DNA from 2 places in the Streptomyces sp. NPDC049879 genome. Region 2 is predicted to be linked to the other one. Evidence: riboswitches for the same ligand, from Rfam matches in the RefSeq annotation. Region 2 holds a riboswitch; the other holds the start of a gene.
The links. A riboswitch is a leader RNA that binds a small molecule or an ion and turns the genes downstream of it on or off. The one in region 2 is predicted to bind S-adenosylmethionine.

Region 1: it holds a riboswitch for S-adenosylmethionine, as region 2 does, so the genes downstream of both, thrC (threonine synthase) here and ACIBPC_RS14040 (aminotransferase class V-fold PLP-dependent enzyme) in region 2, are expected to answer to the same signal.

The regions. Positions count from the first base shown of each region.
Region 1 is NZ_JBITKT010000009.1:165,294-172,719, forward strand. Features, by position in the region: gene otsB (trehalose-phosphatase) at 1-347, shown strand, start outside; gene ACIBPC_RS27235 (serine hydrolase domain-containing protein) at 420-1,622, shown strand; gene ACIBPC_RS27240 (MarR family winged helix-turn-helix transcriptional regulator) at 1,688-2,137, opposite strand; gene ACIBPC_RS27245 (DUF6204 family protein) at 2,259-2,618, opposite strand; gene ACIBPC_RS27250 (trehalose-6-phosphate synthase) at 2,692-4,119, opposite strand; gene ACIBPC_RS27255 (glucosyl-3-phosphoglycerate synthase) at 4,343-5,308, opposite strand; SAM riboswitch class I at 5,516-5,655, shown strand; gene thrC (threonine synthase) at 5,674-6,963, shown strand; gene ACIBPC_RS27265 (MoaD/ThiS family protein) at 6,960-7,238, shown strand.
Region 2 is NZ_JBITKT010000003.1:694,087-701,512, forward strand. Features, by position in the region: gene ACIBPC_RS14030 (Fpg/Nei family DNA glycosylase) at 1-553, shown strand, start outside; gene rfbB (dTDP-glucose 4,6-dehydratase) at 633-1,625, shown strand; gene ACIBPC_RS14040 (aminotransferase class V-fold PLP-dependent enzyme) at 1,635-2,933, opposite strand; SAM riboswitch class IV at 3,082-3,198, opposite strand; gene ACIBPC_RS14045 (hypothetical protein) at 3,376-3,945, shown strand; gene ACIBPC_RS14050 (YbaK/EbsC family protein) at 3,949-4,449, opposite strand; gene ACIBPC_RS14055 (UTRA domain-containing protein) at 5,535-6,017, opposite strand; gene ACIBPC_RS14060 (winged helix-turn-helix domain-containing protein) at 6,014-6,244, opposite strand; gene ACIBPC_RS14065 (YdcF family protein) at 6,375-7,043, opposite strand; gene ACIBPC_RS14070 (hypothetical protein) at 7,124-7,426, opposite strand, start outside.

The sequences.
Region 1 (7,426 bases), on a different contig from region 2:
CCACGCTCAAGGACCCCCTCGCGCGCCTCGCCGACGAGCACGGCCTCGCCCTCGAACCCGGCCGCATGGTCCTCGAACTGCGCCCGCCCGGCATGGACAAGGGGACGGCCCTCACCGACCTGGCCCGCGCCTCCGGCGCCGAGTCGGTCCTCTACGCGGGCGACGACCTGGGCGACCTGCCCGCCTTCGAGGCCGTCGCGCGGCTGCGGGCCGTGGGCATCCCCGGGGTGCGGGTGTGCAGCGGCAGCCACGAGGTGGCGCGGCTGGCGAGCGTCACCGACCTGGAACTCGACGGTCCGGCGGGCGTCGCCGCGTTCCTCACCGCCCTGTCGGAGCGGCTGGGGTAGGGGAACGCCTACCTCCAGGTCTCCGGTCAGCCGGATGGTGCGGACGCATGCACGCTCCGTAGCGTCGGTCGCATGAACGGAGCACGGAAGAACACTGCGGTACGGGTCGCCCTGTCGGCGGCGGTGGCCCTCGGCGCCCTCGCCCTCGCCGGCGGCGCGAGCCCCGGCGCCGCCGAGGAGCACGGCCGCGGCCACAGCGGCAGGCTGCAACGGGACGCCGAGGCGGTGCGGGACGCCGGGGCCACCGGCCTCGTCGCCGCCACCGACACCTCGGGGCGCGCACGCCGCGCCGCCGCGGGCGTCACGGACCTGGACGACCCGCGCCCGGTCCCGTACGACGCGTACTACCGCATCGGCAGCGACACCAAGACGTTCACCGCCGCCGTGGTCCTCCAGCTCGTCGGCGAGGGGCGCCTCGCGCTGACCGACACGGTCGAACGGTGGCTGCCAGGCGTCGTCACCGGCAACGGCAACGACGGCTCACGCGTCACCGTCCGCGACCTCCTCCAGCACACCAGCGGCATCACCAACTACACCGACATCCTCTACGCCGACCCCGCCGACCTCACCCCCGAGGCGTACCTCGCCGACCGCTTCCGGGGCCGCACGCCCGAGGAGCAGGTCGCACTCGCCATGACGCGCGCCCCCGGCTGGCTCCCGGAAGCGGGCGAGACGCGCTGGGCGTACTCCAACACCAACTACATCCTCGCCGGGATGATCGTCGAGGAGGCCACCGGCCACCCCTGGGCCCAGGAGGTGCACGAGCGGATCATCGCCCCGCTCGGCCTGCGCCACACCTTCACGGCCGCCACCTCCGCGTACGTCCCGGAGCCGACCGCGACGGCGTACCTCCAGTTCCCCGGGCAGGAGGAGCTGACCGACACGACGCTGATGGTCGACGGCGGCGCGGACGGCGGGATCATCAGCACCGCCGCCGACATGACCGCCTTCCACCGCGCCCTGCTGGACGGCACGCTCCTCGGCCCGCGCGAGCTGGCGGCGATGCGGGAGACCGTCCCCGCGCCCGGTTTCTCGGCGGTGTCCGGCACGCGGTACGGGCTCGGGATCGCGTGGCGCCCGGCGCGGGGCTGCGCGGACGGCGTGTGGTTCCACGGCGGCACGTCGTTCGGCACCGCGTCGGACGGCGGGGTGACGGACGACGGGAGCGCGGCCGTCGCGGTGGGGACGTACACGCTGAGCTTCGCCGACGCGGAGGGCCAGGAGGCACGCAACACGGCGACCCGCCGCCTCACCGACCACGCGCTGTGCGGCTAGTACCGCGCCAGGGAAGCGCGCCCCCGTTCCCGACCCGAGACGCCCGTCGGGAGAAGCGCCGCGGGTCAGGGGGCGCGGCCGGGCAGGCCGGTCCCGCCCAGGCGCGTCAGCAGCGCGGACATCCGGCCGATGTCCTCCGTGCTCCACGGGGGCGCGGCGAAGATCTCCGCGGCGATCCGCTCGGCCGTGGCGAGCATCTCCGTCAGGCGTGCGCGGCCCGTGTCGGTGAGCGCCGCGTAGGCCACCCGGGCGTCACGGGCGTCCGTCTCGCGTGCCACCAGCCCGATCCGCTCCAGCGGCACCAGCCCCCGGGTCACCCCGGAGGCGGTGAGGCCCAGGGCCTCGGCCAGGTCCACCCGGCGCATGCGGCCGCCGGGTGCCCGCGCGAGGTGCAGCAGCGTCGTGAAGTCGGCCAGGCTCACCCCGTGCAGCCCGCCGAGACTGGCGTCGAACCGCCGCACCAGGGCCGTCTGGGCCCTCACGAGACGCAGCGACGCGTCCAGTGCCTCACTCATTGCTGCCTCCTTGACTGCTCAAGCATAACAGGAGCTTGAGCAGTCAAGGAAATGTTCAGGGGATGGCCGGACGGAGCCCTCGGACAGGAGCCCGGGGTACCGGGTCCCGCGGGGGGAGGATTCAGGGGGTCTTCCGGGCCGCGGCGCGGCGCTGCCGTCTGCCCAGTGGAGCCTGGGAGAGGTCCTCGGCCTGCGACCTGAGGTTCTTGAAGCCGTAGCCGCGCTCGGCCAGCCACGCCTTCGCCGCCTCCTCGGCGCGTTCGGCCGCCTCCAGGATGTCCCCCTCCTCTTCCCCGGCGTCCAGGAAACGGAAGGTGAAGGCGGGGCGGGCCGCCACGTCGTAACTGAGGTGCCCCTCGGGTGTGAAGGCCGCGCGCAGGACATCGTGTTCCGGGGCGCGGGCCAGGAGTTCGGCACGCTGGTCGGCGCCGAGCCCGTCGAAGACACCGCGGACGGTGATACGGAAAGTGCGAGTACTCATCCTCCGACCCTAACCAGCGCGGTCGGCGGACTCCGCCGATATTCCGCCGGCACCGGGCGCTGCGGGCCGGGCCTCAGTCCTCGCGCAGGGCCGCCAGCTGGTCCAGGAACCAGGCGGACGGCGGCAGCGCGGTCGCCGCGTCCGCCAGCCGCTTCGTCCTGGCCTCGCGCTCGTCGGGCGCCATCGTCAGCGCGCGGTGCAGGGCGTCGGCCGTCCCCGCGATGTCGTACGGGTTGACCAGCAGCGCGTCCTCGCCCAGCTCCGCCGCCGCCCCCGCCTCGCGGGACAGGACCAGCGCCACGCCCCGCTCGGAGACGACGGGGACCTCCTTGGCGACGAGGTTCATGCCGTCGCGGATCGGGTTCACCAGCGCGACGTCCGCCATGCGGTAGGCGGCGAGCGAGCGGGCGAAGTCGTCCTTCACATGGAGCACCACCGGCGTCCAGTCGCCCGCGCCGAACTCCGCGTTGATCCCGTCCGCGACGCGCGACACCTCCGCCGTGTAGTCGCGGTAGACCGCCAGGTCCTGCCGCGACGGGTAGGCGAACGCCACGTGCGACACCCGCCCGCGCCACTCCGGCCGGTCCGTGAGCAGCCGCCGGAACGCGTGCAGGCCGCGCACGATGTTCTTCGACAGCTCGGTGCGGTCCACGCGCACCACCGTCCGCCGGTCGCCGACCTGCGCGCGCAGCGCCGCGAGCCGTTCGTCCACGTCGGGGCGGAAGGCGCGTTCCCGCAGGAAGTCGGCGTCGGCGCCGAGGCCGTGCACGCCGAGCCGCGTCGTGCGGCCCTCGTGCGTCACCGTGCCGTCGCCGACCGCCGCGCCGAGCAGGTCCGCGCAGCAGGCGGCGAACGCGTCGGCCCAGCGCCGCGTCAGGAACGCCGCCCGGTCCGCGCCCAGGATGCCCAGCAGCACCTGCCGCCCGATCGCGTCGGGCAGCAGCCGGAAGAGGTCCGGCGGCGCCCAGGGGGTGTGCGAGAAGTGGCCGATCCGCAGGTCGGGGCGCCGCTCGCGCAGCAGCCCGGGGACGAGCGAGAGGTGGTAGTCCTGCACGAGCACGGCCGCGCCCGGCTCCGCGTCGGCGGCGAGCGCGTCGGCGAAGGCGGCGCCGTACGCCTCGAAACCGGACCACTGGCGCTCGAAGTCGGCGTCGAAGACCGGCTCAAGCGGGGTCTGGTACAGCAGGTGGTGCACGAACCACAGCACGGAGTTGGCGACGCCGTTGTACGCGGCGTCGAACGTGTCGGCCGGGATGTCCAGCATCCGCACGGCCTGGCCGCCGGTGTCCTCCACGGGGAGCCGTCCGCCGTCCCGCGCCGCCGCGGCGCGGTCGCCGTCGCCGAGTGCCGCGCAGACCCAGGTGCCCGCCTCGGGGCCGAGGGCGCTGAGGCCCGAGACGAGACCGCCGCCGCCGCGCCGCGCGCTGAGGGAACCGTCGTCGGCCAGGCTGTAGCTCACCGGGCCCCGGTTCGATGCGACGAGGACCTGCTCGGTGGTCATCGGGACTCCCTGTCGGGCGGACTGTGCGAGAGGGGAACGACTGTAGGGCGCCGGCCGCTGCGGAGCGTGACGGCTCTCCGGCGGCGTGCCGTGACGGGCGGGCGGTCCGTCCGGTTCCCGGGGGCGGCGCTGCCCCCGTCGCGAAAGGCTGTCCGACCGCGCGGCCGGTGAAACGTGTCACCCGTCACACCGCCCGCGCGGCGGCGCGCGCGTACGGCCCGGGTCAGGCCGCCTGCCGCGCCGCGTACTCCGGGACCCCGCACATCGGCGGGCGCTCGTCCGCGTCGATCGGGTGCGTCCGCGGGCTGAAGCCGCCCGCCTCCGTCCGCTCGAACTGGGTGAGCCCCACCCGCCGGGGCAGGACCGTGCCGGGCAGCCTGCTCTGCGCCGTCCGCATGATGGCGGTGGCCATGCGGCCGAGCGCCTGCCCGTCCTGGTGGCGGTGCTTGCGCACCCCGACGTCGACCTGGGCGACCGCGTCGAGGCCCGCGACGTGCAGCGTGTCGATCAGCAGGCCCAGCTCGACGCCGTACCCGACGGGGAACGGCAGCTGTTCCAGCAGCGACCTGCGCGCCGCGTACTCCCCGCCGAGCGGCTGCACCACACCGGCCAGCTGCGGCCAGTGCAGGTTCAGCAGCGGGCGGGCGACCAGCTCGGTGACGCGGCCGCCCTGGTGGGCGCCGTTGGGTTTGTCGCCGAGCGGCCGGTCGTACATCGCCTTGACCAGCTGCACGTCGGGCTCGGTGAGCAGCGGGCCGAGGATGCCGGAGACGAACCGCGAGTCGAAGTCCTTCAGGTCGGCGTCCACGAAGGCGACGATCTCGCCGCTCGCCGCGAGCAGCGAGCGCCAGAGCACCTCGCCCTTGCCGGGCACGGTGGGTATGCGCGGCAGGATCTCGTCGCGGTGGACGACCTTCGCGCCCGCCGCGGCCGCGACCTCGGAGGTGCGGTCGGTGGACCCGGAGTCCACCACGAGCAGCTCGTCGATCAGGGGCACGTCCTCCATGAGGTCGCGCCGGAGTGCTTCCACGATGGCACCGACGGTCCCCTCCTCGTTCAGCGCGGGGAGGACCACGCTGATGCTCCCTGCCGCGCCTGCTGTCCGCTTCGCGTGCAACAGCTGCGGCAGCGGGCGGTCAGCGGCGGTCCAGGATCGGCGGTGCAGCCATTCCTCTGCCTCTACCAGCACGAATGTCGCTCCTGTTCGCGTTCGGCCACTTTTACTCCGTATGGCCGTATCTGCCCCTTCCTGGGGTGCCCCAACCCGCTCGGCCACCTGATTTTGCCCTGTGTCTCGCGGACCGGACGGCCCGAGCCATTGTCGGTGCCGTCCGTTACGATCGCGGGCAGCGCAGGTGTCCTCCGGATATCGGGCCCCGCGCAGACAATCGCATACCGCTCATCCAGAGGGGCAGAGGGAACGGCCCGTTGAAGCCCCGGCAACCCTTCCGCCGGTTCCGTGTCCGTACGCGGGGCTCCCGGTGGGGAAGGTGCCAATTCCGTCCTGTGGCGAAAGACGCCCGGGGAAGATGAGGAGAAGGGGCTCCCGCACCCATGTCCGTGCTGACCGCAGCCGACCAGTCACCCGCCGCCACCGTCGATCTCGGCCCCGCCGTGGCGCTCTCCTGTCGCGAGTGCGGCGAGCGCTTCCCGCTCAGTCCGAGCTTCGCCTGCGAGTCCTGTTTCGGCCCCCTGGAGATCGCCTACGACCTCCCCACGGGGGACCCCGAGGGCCTGCGCCGCCGCATCGAGGCCGGGCCGAAGAGCATCTGGCGTTACGCTCCGCTGCTGCCCGTGCCCGCGGACGTCGCCGACAAGCCCAACCTGAACCCCGGCTTCACCCAGCTCGTGAAGGCCGACCGGCTCGCCGCCGAGCTGGGCGTCACCGGCGGCCTGTACGTCAAGGACGACTCGGGCAACCCGACGCACTCCTTCAAGGACCGCGTCGTCGCGAACGCCGTCGAGGCCGCCCGCGCCTTCGGCTTCACCACACTCTCCTGCTCCTCCACCGGCAACCTGGCGGGCGCCGTCGGCGCGGCCGCCGCCCGTGCCGGCCTGCGGTCCTGCGTGTTCATCCCGCACGACCTGGAGGAGGGCAAGGTCGTCATGGCGGCGGTCTACGGCGGCGACGTCGTGGCCATCGAGGGCAACTACGACGATGTGAATCGTTTCTGCAGCGAACTGATCGGCGACCCCGTCGGCGAGGGCTGGGGCTTCACCAACGTCAACCTGCGGCCGTACTACGCCGAGGGCTCGAAGACCCTGGCGTTCGAGATCTGCGAGCAGCTCGGCTGGCGGCTGCCGGACCAGATCGTCATCCCGATCGCCTCCGGCTCCCAGCTGACCAAGATCGACAAGGGACTCAGGGAGCTGATCGAGACCGGCCTGGTCGAGGACCGGCCCTACCGGATCTTCGGCGCCCAGGCCGAGGGCTGCTCCCCGGTCTCCCGCGCCTGGCGCGAGGGCCACGACGTGGTGCGGCCGGTGCGGCCCGACACGATCGCCAAGTCCCTCGCCATCGGCAACCCGGCGGACGGCCCGTACGTCCTGGACATCGCGCGGCGGACGGGCGGCGCGGTCGAGGACGTCACGGACGCCGAGATCGTGGACGCCATCAAGCTGCTGGCCAGGACCGAGGGCATCTTCACGGAGACGGCGGGCGGCGTGACGCTCGGCGTGACCCGCAAGCTGATCGAGGCGGGCGCGCTCGACCCCTCGCTGACCACCGTCGTCGTGAACACCGGCGACGGCCTGAAGACCCTGGACGCGGTGGCCCCGACCACCGGTCCTACCGCGACCATCCGTCCGAACCTGGACGCCTTCCGAGAGGCTGGGCTGGCATGAGCGTCACCGTCCGTATCCCCACGATCCTGCGCACGTACACCGGCGGCGCGTCCGAGGTGGCCGCCGAGGGCGGCACGCTGGAGGAGGTCCTCGCCGACCTCGACCGCAACCACCAGGGCATCGCGGGGCGCGTGCTGGACGACCAGGGCAAGCTGCGGCGCTTCGTGAACGTCTATGTGAACGACGACGACGTGCGGTTCGCCGAGGGCCTGGCCACGCCGACGCCGGACGGCGCGGGCGTCTCGATCATCCCGGCCGTCGCCGGCGGCTGCTGACCCCCCGCCGGGGCGCGCGCCGTCGCGCGCTCCCCGGCGAGCACGTCCGAAAACGCACCGTCCAGATACCCCCGCCGCCCCGGAACCGCGTGTTCCGGGGCGGTCGCGTGTCACGGGAACGCTAAAGTGGCGAGCGCCTCCCGCCCCCGCCCGTGCCGGGCGCATATGAATTCGCGACACATCGCGCA
Region 2 (7,426 bases):
GGTGCCCGCCGACGCGGGCGCGCCGCGCGAGCGCTGGGACCGGGTGGCGTTCCGCCTGGACGACGGGCGCGAGCTGCGCTTCCGCGACCAGCGCAAGCTGCGCGGCATCTGGCTCGCGCCCACCGACGAGGACGCCGAACGGGTCATCGGCGACCAGGGCCCCGACGCGCTGGCGGTCGGCGACGCCGACTTCGCCCGGCGCCTCGCCGGACGGCGCGGCGGCCTGAAGGGCGCCCTGCTCGACCAGTCCGTGGTGGCCGGGCTCGGCAACCTGCTGTCCGACGAGATCCTGTGGCAGGCCCGGCTGCACCCGGCCGCCCGCGCCGACCGCCTCACGGACGCGGAGCGCCGCCGCCTCGTCGGGGCGACCCACCACGTGCTCGCCGACGCGGTGCCCGCCGGCCACGTCCCGGCGGACACCGACGGGCTGACGGGCCACCGCCGCGACCGCGACGGCACCTGCCCGCGCTGCGGCGGCCCCCTCGCCCACGGCAGGATCGCCGGGCGCTCCACCGTCTGGTGCCCGCACTGCCAGCCCGACCCCCGGGCGTGAGGAACGTGCGGGATACGGTCGGGACCGGACAGGCCAGGACAGGCAGGACACAGCGGCGCGGAAGGCTCCCCGACGACCCATGACGACCCGGATTCTCGTGACCGGCGGCGCCGGTTTCATCGGCTCCGCCTACGTCCGCGCGCTCCTCGGCCCGAGCGGCCCCGGCGGCCCCGGCGGCGTGGCCGTCACCGTGCTCGACGCCCTCACCTACGCCGGGCACCGCGCGAACCTCGCGCCGGTGCGCGACCACCCCGCGTTCCGCTTCGTGCACGGCGACATCAGGGACGCCGCGCTGGCGGCGCGCCTGATGACGGAGCACGACGAGGTGGTCCACTTCGCGGCCGAGTCGCACGTGGACCGGTCGATCCGGGACGGCGGCCTGTTCGCTTCGACCAACGTGCTGGGCACACAGGTGCTGCTCGACGCGGCGCGCCTCGGCGGCGTACGCGTGTTCGTGCACATCTCGACGGACGAGGTGTACGGGTCCCTGGCGGACGGCTCGTGGCCGGAGACGCATCCGGTGGACCCGACGTCGCCGTACGCCGCGTCCAAGGCCGCCGCCGACCTGCTGGCCCTGGCGCAGCACCGCACGCACGGCCTGGACGTGCGGATCACGCGCTGCTCGAACAACTTCGGGCCGTACCAGTTCCCCGAGAAGCTCATCCCGTCGTTCGTCATCCGGCTGCTGGAGGGCGGCACGGTCCCGCTGTACGGCGACGGGCTGCACGTCAGGGACTGGCTGCACGTGGACGACCACGTGCGCGCCGTCGAACTGGTCCGCACCCGGGGCGCGGCGGGCGAGGTCTACAACGTCGGCGGCGGCACCGAGCTGACCAACCTCGCCCTCACCCGCCTGATCCTGGAGGCCTGCGGCGCGGGCCCCGACCGGATCAGGCACGTCGCCGACCGCAAGGGCCACGACCGCCGCTACTCGGTCGACTGGACCAAGATCCGCACCCGCCTCGGCTACGCGCCCCGCGCCGACTTCCCCGCCGCGCTCGCCGCGACCGTCGCCTGGTACCGGGACCACCCGGACTGGTGGCGGCCGCTGCGCGACCGCGCCGCGCGCTGAGCCGAGCCGTCAGGCGCCCGCCAGTTCACGCAGGGCCGCGACCAGGCGCGTGACGTGCTCGTCCGGTGTGCCCGCGCCGAAGCTGGCGCGTACGGCCTGCACGGGCCCGTCGCAGTCGCCGTCCGTCGCCGACGCGCCGAGCAGCGCGCGCACCAGCGGCTGGGCGCAGAACAGCCCGGAGCGCACCCCGATGCCGTACCGGTCGGACAGCGTGCGCGCGAGGTCGGCGCTGTCCCATCCGGCGACGGTGAACGAGACGACGGGCACGCGGTCGGCGTCCGCGCCGAAGAGCGACAGCTCCCGGACGGCGGGGATCGCGGCGAGCCCTTCGCGGAGGATGCCGAGCAGCCGCCGTTCGTGGGCGAGGAGCGCGTCGGGACCGGCCTCGGTGAGGGCGCGGCAGGCGGCGGCGACGGCGAGCGCGCCGACGACGTTGGGCGACCCGGCCTCGTGGCGCGCCTCGTCGGTGTTCCACTCGACCGCGACCCCGCCGTCCGCGCTGCGGCTGACGACGCGGGTGGCGCCGCCGCCCGCGAGGTAGGGCGGGGCGGCGTCGAGCCAGTCGGAGCGGCCCGCGAGGACACCGGAGCCGAACGGCGCGTACAGCTTGTGCCCGGAGAACGCGACCCAGTCCACGTCCAGCGCGGTCACGTCGATCCGCCGGTGCGGGGCGAGCTGCGCGGCGTCCAGGACGATGCGGGCGCCGTGGCGGTGGGCGGCGGCGGCCAGTTCGCGTACGGGCCACAGCTCGCCGGTGACGTTGGACGCGCCCGTGACGCACAGCAGCGCCTCGCCCTCCGGCAGCGCGGCGAGGGCGGCCTCGGCGGTGGCGACGGCCTCGGCCGGGCCGGCGGGCGCGTCGAGGTACGTGACGTCGTGGCCGTGGTGGGCCCAGGGCAGCAGGGCGGCGTGGTGCTCGGTCTCGAAGACGAGGACGTGCGTCCCGGCGGGAAGCGCGGCGGCCAGCAGATTGAGCGAGTCGGTCGTGGAGCGGGTGAAGAGGACCTGGTCGCCGGGGCGCGCGCCGAGGAACGCGGCGACCGTCTCGCGGCTCGCCTCGAACAGCTCGGTGGACAGCCGGGAGAGGTGGCCCGTGCCGCGGTGGACGCTGCCGTACAGCGGCGCGTAGGCGGCGACCTCGTTCCAGACGCGGCGCAGGACGGGGGCGCTGGCGGCGTAGTCGAGCGCGGCGTACGTGACCTCGCCGCCGGTGGCGAGGGGAACGGTGACGTCCGAGCTGAGGACGGCGAGCGCGTCGTCCTGCCGCGGCGGGGTGACGTCGGTGGCGGGGATACCGGAAACGGTCATGGCGTGGCCTCCCGAAGGCATGGCGCGGCGACGGCGCCGGGAACGGGATGAAGGTCGAGAAGGGCAACGGCCGGGTCACGGCCGGTGGGACGGGAAGGGGGAGCGCCCGGCGCTCTACCGCATTCGCATTCGCATGGAGTACTCCTCGAAGCCGCACTTGCCGCGGGACGTCTGTCCCACCGCCCGGTCATCACCCGGGGCACCCCGCCACGACGGAGGGTTGCCGGACAGCGGGCCGGGGCCCATGGCGCTGTCACTCGTGACCTCGCCGAGGATTCTGGCACAGCGCCCGAACGGCCCGTAAGCCCGTCTCAGCCAGCGGACGCGCGGACGGCCGCCCCCGTCAACTTCCCGTTGACCGACCGACCTTGGGCGGCTCCCCGCCGGGTATCCGGACAGCGAGGACACGCGGAGGCGACCGGCGGAAGGGACGGCGAGGACGGTGGACGCAGTGGGTGACAGCGCGGGTGGCGACATCGACTGGGAGGCGGAACGGCGCCCCATGGACAAGCCCTGGGTGTTCCTCGGGGCCCTCGCCGCCGCCGGGGCGGTGGCCGCTGTGCTGATCGCGTGGCTGGCGGACGCGCCGCGCGCGCTGGGCCTGGGCGCCGCCTGGGTGGTGTGGACGGGGCTGACGGCCGCGATGAGCCGGTTCGCACGGCGGACGTACGCCTCGCAGGTCGGCGTGCCGCCCGCACGCCTGCCCGTCCTGCTCCGGCGCATCAGGCAGGAACGCATCCCGCGCGACCCGACGGCGCGCCGCGAGATGGCGCTCCTCGTCCGGCAGCAGCGCAAGCAGCTCGGCCGCCGCCGGTGGTTCTGGCCGCTGCTGACCGGCATGTTCCTGGTGACGAGCGCGGCGCAGTGGCTGGCCGGGCGCGACGCCGCCGCGCTGATGTGGGTGGTACTGGCGGCGCTGCTGATCCCCAGCTATCTCATGAGCCGCCGCATGCTCCTCCACGCACAGCGCGTCGGCGTGCGCCTCGGCCAGGAGCGGGACGCCTGGTCCTGACGCTCAGGCCGTGACGACCAGCGCGGTCCCTTCGGTGAGAGCGAGCAACTCGGCGTACGTGGTGGGAAAGACCGTATGCGGCGTCCCGCCCGCCGCCCAGACCTTCGGGTGGTCGGCGAGCGCGGTGTCCACGACGGTGCGCAGCGGCGCGGGGTGCCCGACCGGCGCGACACCACCGATGGCCTGTCCGGTCGCCTCCCGCACCTGGGCGGCGGTGGCGCGTTCAAGGCCGGCGAGCCCCATCCGCGCGGCGAGGGCGGCGGTGTCGACACGGTGGCTGCCACTGGTGAGCACGAGCACGGGCTCGGCATCCGCGCCACTGACGAAGACGAGGCTGTTGGCGATGGCCCCCACCTCACACCCGAGCGCGGCAGCGGCCTCGGCAGCCGTACGCGCGGGCACCTCCAACTCCCGCACAGCCCCGGCGACACCGGCCGCCGCAAGCACCTGCGCGACAACCCGGCTCCGCACGGGCAGATGATCGAACGCGGCAGTGGCAGTCATGGACAACTCCTCGCTCACACGACAACAACCAGCGCGCCGGAGCGTATCCCCACCCCACGACGCGCGTCGCCCCGTTTCCCCAGCACCCGAGGTGTCCATAACGGACCCATGCGAGGAGGAGGTCATCCGACTGGCGGCCGATACTGCAGGAGCCCGGATGCCCGTCCTTGCCTGTCGTGGGCGATGAGCCGGGCGAACGTGAAGGCTCGAGCGCAAAGTTGGAGCCTCCTATTCGATCGCTTGGAAGATGTCGCTGCCGGTCTCACACTGCCATTCAGGAGGAGAGTCCCAGTCGGTGACGTAGCTAGGCTTCGAAGTTTCGAAGTACCTGTAGATCTGCGTAACCTAGCAGATCGCCACAGACCTATTTCCCTGTTTCCAGGTTAGCTTCAAAGCGTTTTCAGCACCGATTTCTGCGAGCTGCCGGATCTGCTCGTACACGGGGACGATGAAAATCCATCCCTCCTGCTTGCCCGTAGTGGAGAAGAGATCGACCCGCATGCAGAAGCAATCTGCCGAGGATTCCACGGGAAAGAGACAGGCAGGGTAATAGCGCCTAGCGGGAAGTGAACCACGCTGTCAGTCCGCTACCCACACTTGTGGCGGCAGCGACCACTAACCATGTCGGGAAACGTTGGACAACCACATGCACCACTCCGCAGCGAAGTTCGAAAGCATGCTGGTGATGTCTATTCGGCTCGCTCATGCCGAAGATGCTGCACCGTGGTTGGGCAGTTAATCAAGTGAGACAGGTGAACTGTCCGCATGACCGGCGGACTGTCCGCATGTCCCACTCGGGTAGACCTGCGGAATCATCCCTGAAAGACGACCGCCCATGCGGACAGTCCTACTTGTCCGTATGGGCGGTCGTTCATCCAAAGATGGCGGACTGTGCCTTGAAGACTCCGCGACGCCGCGACCGCGAAGCATCAGCCGGTTCGATCAGCCCGAACATGCAGCTCCCTGTCTCGCGGGACATCTCCTCCCGAACGGGCGTGGTCATCCATCCCCACCAGCGGGAGCACGGAGAAGGGCCGCACCCCTCGCTCGCGCCAGGAGGGGGTGCGGGCCCGTGTTGCGCCGGATCAGCGCAGCGGGGTGGACCAACTCTGCAGCGTCGTGCCGCTAACCACCTTCACGGCCACTTCCACGATCCGTCCGTCTTCGAGGTAGACCGTGCGCACGACCTGCGTCACGATCACGATTGGCCCGCGCAGGCCGAGAGCGTCCTTCTCCGGATCGGTCGCCAGACGTGAGGTCACCTCTTCGAGCACTCGGTCCTGCGGAGACCCCAGCCGCTCCGCTGCCAGCTCGCGGCTTCCCCCGGTGGAGACTTGCTCGGCCAGTTCAGGGACCGCCGCGATCACGTCGGCGGTGTAGAACGAGGACGACATGTGCACCGGCACGCCCTCCCGGGTGACCACACGCCGCCGCACATGCACCGGTGTTCCCTGCTCCACGCCCAGCCGGGGCGCGACCGTCTCATCGGCTCCCGTGATGCCGACCTCGGTGATGCGCGACTCCTCGCCCCTGTCCAGGGCACGGCCGGTGACCGCGTGTGTGCTCACCCGCGTCGCGATCGTGGGGCGGCCAGTGGCCACCACTGTCCCAGCCCCGGTGCTGGCATGGTCAGCCCTTCGGCGCGAAGCACCTTGTAGGCCCTCGTCGCCGTGGCGATCGATACGTCCCAGGTCCCCATGACCTCTTGCACAGTCGGCAACTGCTGCCCCGGCCGCAGCTCCCCAGCACTGATCAACTGGCGGAAGTGACCCGCGATCTCCGCGTAACCAGCCATGACGCTCCCTTCGTCGCTCTACCGTGCATCGCGGAGCCAGGCAGTACAAGGTGGCCCAACTCGGCCTTTGAGCAGGGGTGGTCAGGCGTTCGACTGATGAATGGGACACAACCCGCCCGGCTCGGGCAGTTCAGGGGTTGACGAGGCGGCTGGTGAAGCCATCGCGAACAAGGAACTCGTACGCTGCGTGCACGTCCTCCGGGACTTCCTGCTCGATGGCGAATCCGAGTTTTGGATACTCGATGACCCGCTGGAGGTCGCCGACGAGCATGTCCAGGACGAGTTTCTCGTCGCCGATCGACTTCAGATAGTCGTCGAACTCCAGCGGCTCCGACGCGCAGAGGATCTCGGCGTCGGGCCACAGCTTGCGGGCGGTCGCGAACGACCGCCGCTCCATATAAGGCTTGGAGACGAGCAGCACCGACGTCGGGGTGATCCCTGCGGCGGCGAGCACCTCGCGCGAAAGGGTGATGTTCTGACCGGTGTTGCCTGCGTTCGGTTCCAGCAGGATCGCCTCGGCGGGGACGCCGAGGCCGATGGCGTGCTCGCGGTAATGGACGGCCTCCCCGCGCGGAAAGACGTTGGCGGTGGTGGGACTGTTGCCGCCGCTGAACACCAGGGTCGGGAAGAGGCCGGAGCGGTACAGCTCGGCGGAGTGGGTCGCGACGCCGAGGTCGTGGCTGCCCAGCCCGATCGCCACGTCAACGGGCCGCAGCTCGTGCCGCATCAAGTGGTGGTCCCACACCAGCTTGGCCTGGCGCCACTGATCCTCGGTGATGCCCTGCTGGTCGTTCCTCACGCGTTCTCCCTGGTCGAGGACGAGGAGTCCATCATCCCGGGTCGCCGCGCGTCAGAGCCGGGCAGACGGTGGTGGCTACTTCACTCGATCGCTTCGAAGATGTCGCTGTCGGTCTCACGCTGCCAGTCCGGGAGTGCATTCCAGTCGGCGACATAGCTCGGCTTGGGGTCCTCGAAGTGCTTGTGGATCTGCGCAATCCAGCAGATCGCCACGAACCTGCCCTTCTGCTCCCGGGACAGCTTCGACGTGTTCTCGCCACTGATCTCCGCGAACTGCCGGATCTGCTGGTACACAGCGGCGGCGGCCTCCCTCTCCCACTCCGCCGTCTCCTCCCACGGCGCGACATAGCCGGGTTTCGGCTCGCCGGGGTAGTGCTTCCTGAC